2 regions of the Mycobacterium sp. SA01 genome follow, and region 2 is predicted to be linked to the other one. Evidence: predicted binding sites of a transcription regulator. Region 2 holds the regulator's gene; the other holds the start of a gene.
The links. Region 2 encodes LexA, which represses DNA repair genes until DNA is damaged. Its sites were predicted from a motif close to CGAACANNTGTTCG; they were not measured.
Positions count from the first base shown of each region.

Region 1: a site for LexA is predicted at 3,654-3,667, ahead of AB4879_RS05665 (HNH endonuclease signature motif containing protein). Genes of this name have one in related genera too.

Region 1 is NZ_JBGGNO010000014.1:237,251-245,315, reverse strand. It holds gene tpiA (triose-phosphate isomerase) at 1-565, shown strand, start outside; gene secG (preprotein translocase subunit SecG) at 620-853, shown strand; gene AB4879_RS05675 (zinc-binding alcohol dehydrogenase family protein) at 860-1,798, opposite strand; gene AB4879_RS05670 (MarR family winged helix-turn-helix transcriptional regulator) at 1,873-2,355, shown strand; gene AB4879_RS05665 (HNH endonuclease signature motif containing protein) at 2,297-3,640, opposite strand; gene ppc (phosphoenolpyruvate carboxylase) at 3,771-6,578, shown strand; gene AB4879_RS05655 (DUF309 domain-containing protein) at 6,582-7,049, shown strand; gene AB4879_RS05650 (cytochrome P450) at 7,210-8,065, opposite strand, start outside.
Region 2 is NZ_JBGGNO010000018.1:234,419-242,483, reverse strand. It holds gene AB4879_RS14150 (molybdopterin-dependent oxidoreductase) at 1-1,089, opposite strand, end outside; gene AB4879_RS14145 (acyl-CoA dehydrogenase family protein) at 1,227-2,399, shown strand; gene AB4879_RS14140 (LGFP repeat-containing protein) at 2,621-4,750, shown strand; gene lexA (transcriptional repressor LexA) at 4,769-5,428, opposite strand; gene AB4879_RS14130 (LysM peptidoglycan-binding domain-containing protein) at 5,642-6,124, shown strand; gene nrdR (transcriptional regulator NrdR) at 6,214-6,678, shown strand; gene AB4879_RS14120 (PhzF family phenazine biosynthesis protein) at 6,681-7,367, opposite strand; gene AB4879_RS14115 (right-handed parallel beta-helix repeat-containing protein) at 7,424-8,065, opposite strand, start outside.

The sequences.
Region 1 (8,065 bases), on a different contig from region 2:
CGACTCGGGCGCCTACACCGGCGACATCAGCGGTGCGTTCCTGGCCAAGCTGGGGTGCACATTCGTGGTGGTCGGGCACTCCGAGCGGCGCACGTATCACCACGAGGACGACGCGGTGGTCGCCGAGAAGGCGGCTGCGGCGTTCCGGCATGGACTGACGCCGATCGTGTGCATCGGCGAGCAGCTCGAGATCCGCGAGGCCGGCGACCACGTCGAGTTCTGCGTGAACTCGTTGCGCGGGTCGCTGGCCGGGCTCACCAAGGAGCAGCTGACCGATGTGGTGATCGCCTACGAGCCGGTGTGGGCGATCGGCACCGGGCGGGTGGCCAGTGCGGCCGACGCGCAGGAGGTGTGCGCCGCGATCCGGGCCGAGCTCGGCAACATCGCGACGCGGGAGATCGCCGACGGTGTCCGGGTGCTCTACGGCGGCTCGGTGAACGCCAAGAACGTCGGGGAGATCGTCGCTCAGCAGGACGTCGACGGCGCGCTGGTCGGCGGGGCGTCGCTGGACGGGGAGCAGTTCGCCACTCTGTCGGCGATCGCCGCGGGTGGACCCCTGCCGTGACCCCTCCCGTGACCGATGCCGTGATGACGGCCCCGACCAGGTAGTCTGGTCGCCATGGTTTTGACTCTGCAGATCATCCTGGTCACCACCAGCGTTCTGGTGGTGCTCTTGGTGCTCCTGCACCGCGCCAAGGGTGGCGGCCTGTCGACGCTGTTCGGCGGCGGTGTGCAGTCCAGCCTGTCCGGGTCGACCGTGGTCGAGAAGAACCTCGACCGCCTCACGCTGTTCGTCACCGGTATCTGGGTGGTGTCCATCATCGGCATGGCCCTCCAGATCAAGTACAGCTAGTCCGTTTCAGGGCGTGAAGACGATCCGCTGACCGTTCTCGGGCTGCGGCCACGCCTGTTCGACCTCCGCCAGCGGGACCGCGCGCGGCTGCGTTCGCAGGGTGCCGTTGGAGATTTCGGCCGCCAATTCCGGCAGCTCCGCCACGATGTCGGCGACCGGCACCGACCCGATACCGCTGCCGACGATCTGCATCGGCATGGATCGCAGAGCCGCCGATGGGATGCCGGCGTCGGCGCCGGCCATCGAACCGATCTGAATCCATGTCAGCGGCTGTGCTGAGTCGTGGCGGCCGCGCGCCAGGCCGGCCATGATGTCGGCCGCGGGCGGTCCCCACAGGTAGTCGAGCACAATGTCGGCCGCGGTGATCCGGTCGATGCTCGTGGTGATCTCGTCGAGTGCGACCACGTCGTCGGCGCCGAGGTCGGGCAGCATTGCCAGCTGCCTGCGGTCTCGGCCGATGCCGATCACCGCCCCAGCGCCGAGATAGTTGGCGACCTGCACTGCCAGACGCCCCGCGGTTCCGGTCGCGCCCAGAATCACGACGGTCTGTCCTCGCTGCATCAGGGTGCGGCGGCGTAACGCCACCCACGACGACATGGCGGGGTTCATCGCCGCGGCTATCGCGACCGGATCGGCGTCGTCGGGGAGCACGACACTGCGGCGCACGTCGACGACGGTCTGTTGGGCCATCGCACCGAGGTCGGTGGACACGACGAAGTAGCGCAACGTGCCGTCGGAGGCGCGGCCGACACCGTCGATCCCGGGCACCAGGGGCAGGACGCCGGTGCTGGTGTAGTGCGTTCCGCTGGCGCGGGACCGCACCAGCGGATGCAGACCTGCCGCAAGGACGTCGACGACGATGTCGGTGTTCCCGGTCGCGATTGCCTGCGGAACTTCCTGATAGGCAGGCGGTTTCGTGAAGTCTGTGACGACTGCTGCGTACACGGCACCCTCCAAAATAGATGGTATTACGAACTAAAGTTTGATGGTAATACGAACTAATGCGGTACGCTAGTGCGATGCCGGGCGATATCTCAGAAGCGCTGCTGGAAGACCTGGTGCGCACCTCGTTCGCGGTGACCGCGGTGTTGAACCGGGTCGCCGCCGACAACGACCTGTCCCTGACGCAGCTGCGCGCGCTCGCCATCCTGCGCGACCGCGAACCCACCATGGCGCAGCTGGCCGAATACCTCGGCTTGGAGCGATCGTCGGTGAGCGGGTTGATGGACCGCGCGGTGCGCCGCGGTCTGGTCAAACGGGCCACCAGCCGCGAGGACGGCCGCTCGGTGCACGTCACCCTGACCGCCGCCGGGCAGCGGCTCGGCGCCGATCTCGCCGACACGGTCGCCGGCCTGCTGACACCGATGACCAGCCGGCTCAGCGCCGCCGAGCAGAAGCGACTGACCGCGCTGCTGTCGGGAATGCTCGACCCCGCGCCGCCCGTCACCCCGACTCCCCGTCGTCCTCGCGGAGCAACCGATCCGGGTGGTGCGCGTCGTTGACCCGTGGGGGACCGTTGCCGTCGCTCCACGCGATCCGGCCGTCCTCGGTGACAGTCGTCGTGTACGTGCCCTCGGTCGCCATCGCGTGGTCGCACGGGCAGCCGAAGTACAGGTTGTCGGCATCGGTCGGGCCGCCGGCGCTCCACTCCAGCGCATGATGCACTTCGGAGTGGTAGCCGGGCTCGAAACAGTCCGGCTTGGTGCACCCGCGGTCGCGGGCATGGCAGATGATCCGATGGTCGGCAGTCGCAAGCCGTTTCGCGCGGCCTAGGTACAGCGGGCGTGCCGAGTGATCCTCGAAGACCGCCAGGTAGTGCACCGCTTCGCCGGCCATCCGGATGACGTCGCGCATCGGGAGCCGGCCGGTTCCGCCGGTACGGGCCCAGCCCGCCGCCTGCTCCAGCTCGCCCAGCGTCGTCGTCACGATCACGGTCACCGGCAGTCCGCGATGCTGCCCCAACGCCCCCGATGACAGAGCCGCCTTGAGGCCGAGCGTGATTCCGTCGTGGCAGCGTTGTTCCGGGCTTCGGTTGTCGCGTCCCCCGGTGCCGTCGGGGAGATGGCGCCCCGGCCGGACTGCGGCCGTCACCGCTTCGATGTAGGCGCGGCTCTCTGGATCCACCCAGCCGGAAAGCCGGCTCATCCCGTCCGGACCCTGCTGGCCCAGCCGCAACCCGCGCCGTCGTGCCCGATCCTCGTCGGTGAACGTGCCCTCGGGATTCAGGCAGTTTGCGATCTCGAGACCGATCGCCGCGACGAACTTCGAATCCTGTTCGCGCGCCCGGCGAACCAGTGCGCGTTCCGCTGCCTCCCGGTTGGCCGGCGTGACGAACGACGGCAGCCGGTCGAGTGCAGTGCACACTGCCGCGATGTGGTCCTCGCCGACCTCCCCGGCCTCGACCGCGGCCGCCAACACCGGCAATTCCGGCGGTAGCGGCGGGCCGGTCAGAGATCGACGCGGCCGCAGTCGATTCGCCAGCGCGAACCGACGCTTGACCTCCCCGGCCGTCAGGCGTAACCGGCTGGCCAGGACGTCACGGACCTTCGCTCCGGCAGGCGATGACGAGCCGTCGACCGGTTCGGCGATCTCGCCGAACATCCGGTAGGACAGCCCGCGGTTCACTCGGGTCTGGTCCTCCAGGCGCTCGGCCGCCTCGATGCGAAACATGTTGCCGGCCAGATCAGTACAGATCGACCGGAGCCGGCTGTACGCGGCATCGACGGCATCGAGCTCGGCGCGAACCCGGTCATGCACCGCGTGGGCGGTCAGGGGTTCGGCGGACATGACACCACGGTATCGAACAATTGTTCGAGCACCGGGGACGAAACCGCAACCTGTGGACGAAGTCGGCTCTGTGGACAACGCCACGACCCCACGCCCTGCACGGCATAGCGGACACCGGAATACTTGGGGGATGGCTGAAGCTCCGGATGTGTCGCTGGAACCGATCGGCGCGGTACAGCGCACCCAGGTCGGGCGGGAGGCCACCGAGCCGATGCGGGAGGACATCCGGCTGCTGGGGGCGATCCTCGGTGACACCGTGCGCGAGCAGAACGGCGACGAGGTGTTCGACCTCGTCGAAAAAGCCCGCGTCGAATCGTTCCGGGTGCGCCGATCCGAGATCGACCGGTCCGAGCTGGCCCAGCTGTTCGACGGCATCGACGTCCACCAGGCCATCCCGGTGATCCGCGCGTTCAGCCACTTCGCCCTGCTGGCCAACGTCGCCGAGGACATCCACCGCGAACGGCGCCGCGCGATACACGTCGCCGCAGGCGAGCCGCCGCAGACCAGCACCCTCGCCGCCACCTACGACAAGCTCGATGCCGCGCAGCTGGACGCGGCAACGGTTCAGGAAGCGCTCACCGGGGCATTGGTGGCGCCGGTCATCACCGCCCACCCCACCGAGACCCGCAGGCGCACCGTCTTCGACACCCAGCACCGGATCACCCAGCTGATGCGGGTACGGCTGCACGGTCAGGACGAAACCGAGGACGGTCGGCCGGTCGAGACCGAACTGCGCAGGCAGATCCTGACGCTGTGGCAGACCGCACTGATCCGGTTGTCCCGCTTGAAGATCCAGGACGAGATCGAAGTCGGCCTGCGGTACTACCCGGCGGCGTTCTTCGAGGTGATCCCGAAGGTCAATGCCGAGGTTCGCGACGCGCTGCGAACGCGCTGGCCCGACGCCGACCTGCTGCCCGAGCCGATCCTGCGGCCGGGCTCCTGGATCGGTGGCGACCGCGACGGAAACCCGAACGTCACCGCCGACGTGGTCCGGTTGGCCACCGGCAGCGCCGCCTACACCGCCCTGGGACATTACTTCGCCGAGCTCAACAAGCTCGAACAGGAATTGTCGATGTCGGCCCGGCTGGTGAAGACCACCGACGCTCTCGTCGCCCTGGCTGACGCCTGCCACGAGCCGGCCCGGATGGACGAGCCCTACCGGCGGGCACTGCGGGTGGTGCACGCCCGGCTCACCGCGACCGGGCAGAAGATCCTCGATCGCGAACCGGCGCACACCCTCGATCTCGGCCTCGAACCGTACGACACACCCGACGAGCTGCTCGCCGACCTGAACACCATCGACGCGTCATTGCGCGCCAACGGCAGCACCCTGCTGGCCGACGACCGGCTTGCCCGGTTGCGGGAAGCCGTGGACGTCTTCGGTTTTCACCTGAGCAGCCTGGACATGCGGCAGAACTCCGAGGTACACGAACAGGTCATCGCCGAACTGCTGTCCTGGGCCGGGGTCCATCCGGACTATGCGTCGCTGTCCGAGCCGGAGCGGGTCGAGGTGCTGGCCGCCGAGCTGAAGACCCGCCGGCCGCTGGTGCGCGACGACTCCGAGCTCTCCGAGCTGGCTCGCAAAGAACTCGACATTGTGTTCGCCGCCGCCCGTGCGGTCACGGTGTTCGGCCCCGAAGCGGTGCCCAACTACATCATCTCGATGTGCCAGTCGGTCTCGGACATGCTGGAAGCCGCGATCCTGCTCAAAGAGGCTGGACTGCTTGGTGTTTCGAGTGACGACGTCTACGCGCCCGTCGGCATCGTGCCCCTGTTCGAAACGATCGACGACCTGCAGCACGGCGCCTCGATCCTCGAGTCTGCGCTGGACCTGCCGCTCTACCGCGCGATGGTGCATGCCCGCGGCGAGAGCCAGGAGGTGATGCTCGGCTATTCCGACTCCAACAAGGACGGCGGATATCTGGCCGCGAACTGGGCGCTCTACCGGGCTGAGCTGGATCTGGTGGAATCGGCCCGCAAGACCGGAATTCGGTTGCGGCTCTTCCACGGTCGGGGCGGCACCGTCGGCCGCGGTGGCGGCCCGAGCTACGATGCGATTTTGGCCCAGCCGCCAGGCGCGGTGAACGGTTCGCTCCGGCTGACCGAACAGGGCGAGGTGATCGCCGCCAAGTACGCCGAGCCGCGGATCGCGCACCGCAACCTGGAGACCTTGCTCGCCGCCACGCTGGAGTCGACGCTGCTCGACACCGAGGGCCTCGGCGACCTTGCCGAGCAGGCGTACGAGGTGCTCGACGACCTGGCCGCTCGCGCCCAGCGCGCCTACGCCGAATTGGTGCACGAGACACCGGGTTTCGTCGACTACTTCAAGGCCTCGACACCGGTCAGTGAGATCGGTTCGCTCAACATCGGCAGCAGGCCGACGTCGCGCAAACCCACCACGTCTATCTCCGATCTGCGGGCCATCCCGTGGGTGCTGGCCTGGAGCCAGTCGCGCGTGATGCTGCCCGGCTGGTACGGCACCGGCACCGCGGTCGAGGAGTGGATCGCCGCCGGTCCGGAATCGCCCGAGGCCCGGCTCGAAGTGCTGCAGGAGCTGTACAAGCACTGGCCGTTCTTCGCCACCGTCCTCTCCAACATGGCGCAGGTGCTGGCCAAGGCCGACATGGGCTTGGCTGCCCGGTATTCCGAGCTCGTCGAGGACGATGAACTGCGCGCCCGGGTGTTCGACAAGATCGTCGCCGAGTACGGCCGCACGCTGCGGATCCATCAGCTGATCACCGGCCAGGACGACCTGCTCGCCGACAACCCGGCGCTGGCCAGGTCGGTGTTCAACCGTTTTCCATACCTGGAGCCGCTCAACCACTTACAGGTCGAGCTGCTGCGCCGCTACCGGTCCGGAGACGACGACGAGCTGGTCCAGCGCGGCATCCTGCTCACCATGAGTGGGTTGGCGTCGGCACTGCGCAACAGCGGTTAGCCGATGGCTCGCGACCGCGACGAGTCCGGCCGGCCCCGCAATGCCAGGGCCCGCGACGCGCTCGGCCGGCCGCTGCCGCCGGGCGCGCAGGGGGAACCCCGCATTCCCGACGACCTGAGTCTCCCGCCGGCCGAAACCCTGGCCTACGCGCAAGATCTGCTCAGCCGGGGGCGAGCGTTTCACGCTCACGAAGTCTTCGAGGCGGCCTGGAAGAACGGACCCGATGACGAGCGACCGCTGTGGCAGGGGCTGGCCCAGTTCGCGGTCGGTGTCACGCACATCCAGCGCGGCAATCGCACGGGTGCTGCCGCACTGCTGCGCCGGGCATCAACGCTGCTTGCCGAGATCCCAGGAGCGCCCTACGGCATCGACATCGTCGGTCTGGCCGCCACCGGGGCCGCGCTGGCAGACGATCTCTCCGCAGGCGTCGAGATCGATGCGGAGCGGATGCGGCCGCACTTGACCCCGTGATGGAACCGACAGCCGGCCGATAGCGTCAAAACGGTTATGACACAACCCGACTGCTCTCTGGAGAACACCGCCGAACTGCTCGGACCGCTTCCGCAGACCGCGGCACAGGTGCTGGGCGAGTGGTCAGGCACCGATCCCGGCGACGACTGGTGGTGACGCGCTAGCGGCCGGCACCTGAGGAAGCGGCTCCCAGGCTGACAGGTAGGCGTTTTACTCCGCGCAGCAACGTGCTGTCGTTGAGCGTCGGTTCGCCGTCCAGCCCGAGTTCTGGAAAGCGCCGAAACAGAGCTTCCAGGCCGATGTTCAGTTCCAGGCGGGCGAGTGCTGCGCCGATACAGACGTGAATACCGGAACTGAAGCTGAGGTGGTCGCGGGCGTTGGCGCGTGTGGTGTCGAATTCGAGAGGGCGCTCGAAGATCGCCGGATCGCGGTTGGCTCCGGCGATGAGCACGAACACCGCCTGCCCTTCGTCGATGGCGCAGCCCTCGATCTGCACCGGCTTTGTCGCCACCCGCAGCCCGATCTGGGCCACCGAGTCGTAGCGGAGCGACTCTTCGACTGCATTGGGCCAGCCTTCGGGATGCGCCTGCAGATGCGCCAGCTGTTCCGGATGGCGCAGAAGCGCGACCACCGCGTTGCCGAATGCGTGTGTGGTGGTGATGAATCCGGCACCGAGGAGCAGGCCGGCGAACATCCTGACCTCGTCTTCGGTGAGGTGGTCGTCGTGGAGTACGGCTGACAGGATGCTGTTGTCCGCGTCGTTGAGCCGGAGTCGCTGGATATGTGCGGCGATGTAGCCTTCGAAATCGCGCAAGGCCACCGAGGCGGTGTAAAAGTCGTTCCAGGCAGGAACGGTTGTGGTCAGTAGCTTGGCGGCAGGGTCGGCGAAGGCGTGCAGCGCCGGTATCTCCTCGCGGGGGAGTCCCAGCATCTCGGCGATGACCTCGATGGGGATCCGGGCCGCGAAGGCGGGGATCAGATCGCAGTGCGACTGGCCCTCGAGATCGTCGAGCACC
Region 2 (8,065 bases):
CGGCAGGCCGGGTTCGTTCATCGAGCCGTACCCGTGGCCGAATCCGCCTCCGGGAAGGCCGATTTGGCCGAGCATGGCCGCCAGTGTCAACCCCATCCACGGCGCCTGCTCGCCGTGCCGGACGCGCTGCAGTGACCAGCTGACGGTGACGATCGTGCGCCGTCCGGCCATCGTCGTGGCCAGGTCGGTGAGGACCGCGGCGTCGATGCCGCAGATCCCGGCGGCCCACTGCGGCGATTTCGGCACGCCGTCCTCGGTGCCGAGCAGATACCGCTCGAACTGCTCGTAGCCGGTGCAGTAGGTGTCCAGGAACTCGCGGTCGGCGAGGTCCTTCGTGGCCAGCACGTAGGCAAGGGCCAGCATGATCGCCACGTCGGTTCCGGGGACGGCGGGCAGCCACTCGCACTCGCCGTCGACGTCGCTGCGCAGCGGGCTGATCGAGACGATCGTGCCGCCATTGGCCCGGAATCGGTGCAGCGCGTCGCGGGCCGGGTGCCCGGTGGTGCCGCCGTGGTTGATGCCGGTGTTCTTCAGGTTCACGCCGCCGAAGCAGACCAGCAGATCGGTGTGCTCGACGATGACGTTCCATTCGGTGGACCGCTTGAACAGGTCGTCGTGGGTGCCGACCACCCGCGGCATGATGACGCCGGTGGCTCCCAGGCTGTACGAGTGCCGCGAAAATGTATATCCGCCAAGTATCTTCAGGAATCGATGCACCTGGCTCTGGGCGTGGTGGAACCGGCCCGCGCTGGCCCAGCCGTAGGATCCGCCGTAGATCGCCTGGTTGCCGTAGGTGTCGACCACCCGGCGAAGTTCGCCGGCGAGGAGCTCCGTCAGCTCCTCCCAGTCCAGTGCGACGAACTCGTCGGCGCCGCGGGCGCTGCTCGGCCCGGGCCCGTCGCGCAACCAGCCGCGGCGGACGGCGGGTGTGGCGATGCGCGAGGAATGTCGTAGCGACCCGGGCAGGTTGCCGAGCAGGGGAGACGGGTCGGTATCGCCGGGAAACGGGGTGACCGCGATGATGTCGCCGTCGGCGACGTCGGCGCGAAACGCTCCCCAGTGGGCGAGGCTGCTGCGGGCGTCGGGCACCCCAGGAGTCTAAGTGGCGGCGCTTCCACCAGTGACTTTGGCGAATCCGCCGGTTGCCACGCAGGGCCACCGTGACGACCAACCATCCGGTTGGTTATCCTCGTCTACAAACCCACAGCGCCGTCCGGAGGGAAGTCATGGCTGTCGAGAAGAACGCAACCGTCAAGTACGAGCGGACCTTGTTCGAGCCCGAGCACGAACTGTTCCGCGAGGCCTACCGGTCGTTCCTCGAGCGGCACGTGGCGCCTTTCCACGACCAGTGGGAGAGGGACAAGATCGTCGATCGCGGGGTCTGGCTGGAGGCCGGCAAGCAGGGCTTCCTCGGCATGGCCGTGCCGGAGGAGTTCGGCGGCGGCGGCAATGCGGACTTCCGCTACAACGTCATTCTGACCGAGGAGACCGCGGCGGCCCGCTACAGCGGCCTCGGATTCGGCCTGCACAACGACGTCGTCGCGCCATACCTGCTGGAACTGACCACCGAGGAGCAGAAGCAGCGCTGGCTGCCCAAGTTCTGCAGCGGCGAGTACATCACCGCGATCGCCATGACCGAGCCCGGCACCGGCAGCGACCTGCAGGGCATCAAAACCCGCGCGGTCAAGCAGGGTGATCACTACGTGCTCAACGGCTCGAAGACGTTCATCACCAACGGCATCAACTCCGATCTGGTGATCGTGGTGGCCCAGACCGATCCCGAGAAGGGCGCGCTGGGCTTCTCGCTGCTGGTCGTCGAGCGCGGCATGGAGGGCTTCGAGCGTGGCCGCCACCTGGACAAGATCGGCCTGGATGCGCAGGACACGGCCGAACTGTCCTTCACCGATGTCAAGGTCCCGGTCGAGAACCTGCTCGGCGAGGAGGGCCAGGGCTTCATCTACTTGATGCAGAACCTGCCGCAGGAGCGCCTGAACATCGCGGTGATGGCGGCTGCCGCCATGGAGAGCGTCCTCGAGCAGACCCTGCAGTACACCAAGGAGCGCAAGGCGTTCGGCAAGCCGATCGGCAGCCAGCAGAACAGCCGCTTCCTGCTGGCCGAGCTGGCCACCGAAGCGACCGCGGTCCGCATCATGGTCGACGAGTTCATCCGGTTGCACCTCGACGGCAAGCTGACCGCCGAGCAGGCCTCGATGGCCAAGTGGTACGCGGCCGAGAAGCAGGTCCACCTCGTCGACCGCTGCCTGCAGTTGCACGGCGGCTACGGCTACATGCGCGAATATCCGGTGGCCAAGGCCTACCTGGACGCCCGCGTTCAGACGATCTACGGCGGCACCACCGAGATCATGAAGGAGATCATCGGACGCAGCCTGGGCGTCTGACCCCGCAAGCGGGGCTGAACTGCGGTTTTGGTTCCCCGTCACTCGGCTGCCGAAGCGGCGGGCGCTGGTGATGCGCCCCGGTTTGTCCTGGGGATTTAGGGTGTTTTCCCCCGTCAACGCGTCGGTTATCTCGTAGAAACGCCGCGTGTCGTGAGGTGCTGAAGCACAGTTGACACGGAGGATGAGGGGAAGCATCTTGACCGACACTGCGGGGAGAGTGCATGACCAGGCTTGGAAGTCGTCTCAGTAGAGGCGTCGGGCGGATGGCGCTCGGCGTCTTGGCGACGGCTGCGGCCGCGCTGCTGTGGGCGCCCGGGGCGATCGCGAGCCCCGAAACCGACGCGAGCGACGCCATCAATCAGGCGTGGGAGACCGCTGGCGGCGATGGTTCTCCGGTGGGCACCAAGGACGGCGACGTCTACGCCGTCGGCGACGGATTCGCCCAGAACTTCAGCGGCGGCAAGATCTTCTTCACCCCGGCCACCGGCGCCCACCTGCTCTTCGGGGCCGTCCTGGACAAGTACGAGGCGCTCGGCGGTGCAGCCGACAGCGACCTCGGATTCCCGACCATCGACGCGGTCGCGGGTCTGGTTGGGCCGGACAGCCAGGTCAGCACGTTCAGTGCCAGCGACAAGCCGGCCATTTTCTGGACACCGGCCACCGGCGCGTGGGTGGTACGCGGCGCGATCAACGCCGCGTGGGACAAGCTCGGCGGCTCGGCGGGCACGATGGGCGTCCCCACCGGGGAAGAGACCTTCGACGGTACGGTGATCAGCCAGAAGTTCACCGGCGGCGAGATCTCCTACGACACCGCCGCGAAGACGTTCACCACCGTGCCACCCGAGCTCGCGGCCAACTTGGCCGGCGTCGAGGTGCCCAGCGACGCGACGACCGCGATCAACCAGGCGTGGCGGGCCGCAGGGGGGCTCGCGGGACCGCTCGGCGCCCGCCAAGGACCGCAGCAGGCGATCGGCACCGACGGCGCCGCGCAGGATTACGCGGGCGGCAAGATCTTCTACTCCCCGGCCACCGGCGCGCATGCGGTCACGGGCGCGATCCTGGCCAAGTACGAGGCGCAGGGCGGCCCGACCGGAGACCTGGGACTGCCGACCGGAACCGAAGCGGACGGCGGCGCGCCCAACAGCCGGGTCAGCGCTTTCAGCGCCGCCGATAAACCGGTGATCTTCTGGACTCCCGACAACGGTGCCATCGTGGTGCGCGGTGCGATCAACGCCGCCTGGACCAAGCTGGGCGGTGCCACCGGCAAGCTCGGTGTACCGACCGGCGAGCAGAGCGTCAACGGCGACACCGTGACACAGAAGTTCAGCGGCGGCGAGATCTCCTGGAACAAGGCCAGCAACACGTTCACGACCAAACCGCCGGAACTCGCCGGTTCGCTGTCCGGTGTTCAGGTTCCGGCCGCCGGGCCGCAGGCCGGCCAGGCGGGCAGCAAGTCCGGCAACGGTTTCACCTTCCACTGGTGGTGGCTGCTGATCATCGTCCCGGTCCTGTTGCTGCTGGCCGTGATCGGCCTGGGCGTGCTGTGGCTGCAGCGCCGCCGCAGCGGTGGCGAGGAGATCGACGACGACTTCGACGACTCGGACTACGACGACGATCATTGGCCCAGTGAGGTCACCGGCGAGGCTGATGCCGCGGCCGCGTCGCGCTTCTCGACCTACCCCGACGGCGGCGTTCCGCAGGTCGCCGCCGCGCCGGGGTTCGGCTGGGCGCCCACCGAAGACGAGAAGTCGCAACCCGGATCCGAGGACGTATTCGACGGCGACGAGGACTCCATCGACACCACGCCGACCCGCATCCCCGCCGAGGCCGCCGAAACCGGCGGGTACGAGGCAGACGAAGCCGACGAGGTGCCGGCGGAACTCGAGTACGCCGAGGTCGAGGAGATCGAGGACGACGAGTCGAGCGATTCAGGCCGCCATGCGGCGGTGAATCTCGGGGAGTCGCAATCGATGTGGCGGCTCGACATGGGAGAGCTCGGCACGCCGCGGCGTCGGCGCGCTGCCGAGCCCGAGCCCGAGCCCCCACTGGAGCCCGAGCCGGCACCGGAGGAGATCGTCGAGTCCGACGTCGTCGACATCGAGGAAGACTCCACGCAGCCGGCGGAAGTCCTGCAGTCCGACGTGCACGCCGAAGCGGCAGCCCATCGTCCGGCGATCCACCTTCCGCTCTCGGATCCGTATCAGGCTCCCGAGGGCTATGTGGTCAAGGCCAACACACATTCGGGGCTGTACTACACCCCGGACTCGGCGCTGTACGACCACACCGTGCCCGAAGTGTGGTTCGCCAGTGAGGAACTCGCGCAGGCGAATGGTTTCCACAAGGCGGAGTGAGGCTTTCGCCCCGGTCCGCTAGACCTTGCGGAGAACGGTCACGACCTTGCCGAGGATCGCGGCGTCGTTACCGGGAATGGGGTCGAACGCCGGGTTGTGCGGCATCAGCCACACCTGGCCGCTGGTGCGCTTGAACGTCTTCACCGTTGCCTCGCCGTCGATCATCGCCGCGACGATGTCGCCGTTGTCGGCGACGTTCTGCTGACGGACCACGACCCAGTCGCCGTCGCAGATCGCCGCGTCGATCATGGACTCACCGACGACCTTGAGCAGGAACAGCGACCCGTCGCCGACCAACTCGCGCGGTAGCGGGAACACGTCCTCGACGGCTTCCTCGGCGAGGATCGGGCCGCCGGCGGCGATGCGTCCGAGCACCGGCACGAACGTCGGTTCGGGGAGCGCGTCCGAACCGGCAACCTCGGTGCGCACGTGGCTCACCGCGTCGTCGGCTCCGCGCACGTCCACCGCACGCGGCCGGTTGGCATCGCGGCGTAGATAGCCCTTGCGCTCCAGGGTGCGCAGCTGGTGAGCCACCGATGACGTGGATGTGAGGCCGACGGCGTCGCCGATCTCACGGATGCTGGGGGGATAGCCGCGGCTGGTGACGGAGGCGCGGATCACGTCGAGGATGGTGCGCTGCCGCTCGGTCAGCCCGGATGTCTCACTGCGCTCGCTCATAGGGCCGAATCTAGCCGGGCCCGCGTCAAAATTCAAACATTTGTTCGACCGTGTCGCGATTCGGTGTTCTCGGTGGCCGGCGGAGCAGAACTTGTCGGTGGTCGGATTTATTCTTCGAACACGCTCGCTCACATGTTCGGTTTTCGAACGGATGATCGAGTATATTTCGAACACAAGAGCGAACCGGGGCGGCCCTGAAGGAAGGACACGGACGTGACAGTCATCGATGATCGACAGGTTTACATCTCGGCACCGGTGTACCGGCGGACGGCCGGCGCGCCTGTTTCTCCTGCTCGGCGCCGTCCGGCCGGCGTTCGTGCCCACCGGCCGCACCCGGCACGGCCGGCCATCACGCCGATGCGGTACCGGGGCACGGGGGTCGCGGTCTCCCGAGCACCGCACACCCGCAGGCCGGTCAGCACTGCGGTCACGATCGCGCTGGCGGGAGTGGCCGCATTGATCACCCTCTGGCTCGGTATGGTCGGCCACTTCAGCGCCGCGCCCGCGGCCACCGAGCAGATGCCGGACCAGCTCGCCGTCGTCCAGGTTCAGGCAGGGGAGACGCTGCAGCAGCTGGCCGGACGGGTCGCGCCGGATGCGCCCGCCGGACAGGTGGTGCAACGCATCCGCGATTTGAACAAGCTCGAGTCGGCGTCGCTGGACGCCGGGCAGACGCTGATCGCGCCGATCGGCTGACGGCCGTGTTGGCCGCAGCCGCTCCCGCGGACGGCGCAGGTAGGCTCTCAGTGGTTCGACGTATCGGGCCACTGAGCGAAGGAGCGGTCATGCACTGTCCGTTCTGCCGCAACCCGGACTCCCGTGTTGTCGATTCCCGCGAGACCGACGAGGGCCAGGCCATCCGGCGTCGCCGCTCCTGTCCGGAGTGCGGCCGGCGGTTCACCACTGTGGAGACCGCGGTGCTGGCGGTGGTGAAGCGCAGCGGCGTCACCGAGCCGTTCAGCCGGGAAAAGGTCGTCAGTGGCGTTCGCCGGGCCTGCCAGGGCCGCGATGTCGATGACGACGCGCTCAATCTGTTGGCCCAGCAAGTGGAGGACACCGTGCGGGCGGCCGGCTCGCCCGAGATCCCCAGCCACGAGGTCGGACTCGCCATCCTGGGCCCGCTACGTGAACTCGACGAGGTCGCCTATCTGCGATTCGCGTCGGTGTACCGCTCGTTCAGCTCAGCCGAGGACTTCGAGCGTGAGATCGAGGCGCTGCGCGCCCACCGGGCCGTCGGCACCTCCGGCTGAGCTCAATCGAGCTGTCGCACACCGTCGCTGACCACTCTGCCGGCAATCAGCACCCACCCTTGCGCGTCCCACGTCGTGAAGATCTGCGATCCCTTGCCCTGGGTGATCGTCAGGTCGCGGCTCAGGTAATCGGTCACCCGTGCCGCCGCGGATCCGGTGGCCTCGTCCTCGGGCACTCCGAGATCGGCGGCGAACATCCGCGACCGGATGTGCCCGCCGTCGCGATCCAGCCACGCCCACAGGTAATGCTCCGCGTCGTCGGAGTAGTCGTCCGGGTCGGCGGCCAGCAGTTCGTCCACCGAGTCCAGGTCATGAATGGCGAACTCCGGCGACCACTCGGCCCGAACCCGGATCACCGTGCGCTCGTCGTCGTAGGCGACCCCGACGATGCCGGCCGGAACCTGAAGGGTGTGAATCGGCGTGCCGCGCTCCCGCAGCCACCAGGCCGCGCCCACGGTGGGGTGCCCGGCGAATGGCAATTCCGTGGCCGGAGTGAAGATGCGGGCGTGCGCGGTGGTTGACCCGTCAGCCGGCAGGTCGATGAATATGGTTTCGCTGTAACCTAATTCGGTCGCAATGCGCTGGCGGTCACCGGCCGGCACGGTTGCCGCGTCCACCACGCCCAGCGGATTGCCGAAATTGCCGGCTTCATCGGTGAACACCCGCAACACGGTCACGTCGACGGTCATGATTCGACTTTACGACGCGGCGGGCCCGGCTCTCCACGGTCGGCGGATCTGCGTGTTCACGCGGGAATCTGCGCATTGACGGAGAACTCCGACGTGTCACCTTCGGAACTGGTGGCGGTCATGGTGATGTAGCCACCGGCGGTGACGTTGGCCGGCGCCGGGATACTGACGGTGTTCGATCCGTGCACAGCGGACAGCGTCTGCAACAGCTGTTGGCCCTGTACGGGGATGGCCGTGCCGGCGGGCGAGTAGAAGATCTGGACGGTGTACTCGCCAGAGTCGGGCGGAGCAACGGTGAACGACACCGTCAGGCTTCCCGCGTTCAGGGTCGCCGAGTGCACATCGGGCGGCGGCTGGTTGTTGTTCGCGCCGGCCTCGAGATGGATCCCGACGCCCCCGGTGCCACCGTTGCCGAAGATGGAGTTCGACAGGATTTGGTTGCCGCTGCCCGCACTGACGAGCACGCCGTCACTGCCGTTGTCGAGGACGACGTTGTCCTCGACCACGGTGCCCTGTGCGCCGTCGATCTGAATACCGTTGCCGCCGTTGCCGCTGATTGCGAAATCGCGGATTACCGAACCGGTGGCTTGTCCGATCACGACGCCGCTGTCGGTGAACCCCAGGATCAGACCGCCACCGGTGAATGCAGCCGTGACGCCCTTGCCGACCGAGAGACCTTTGTCGGCCGAGAAGCCGAG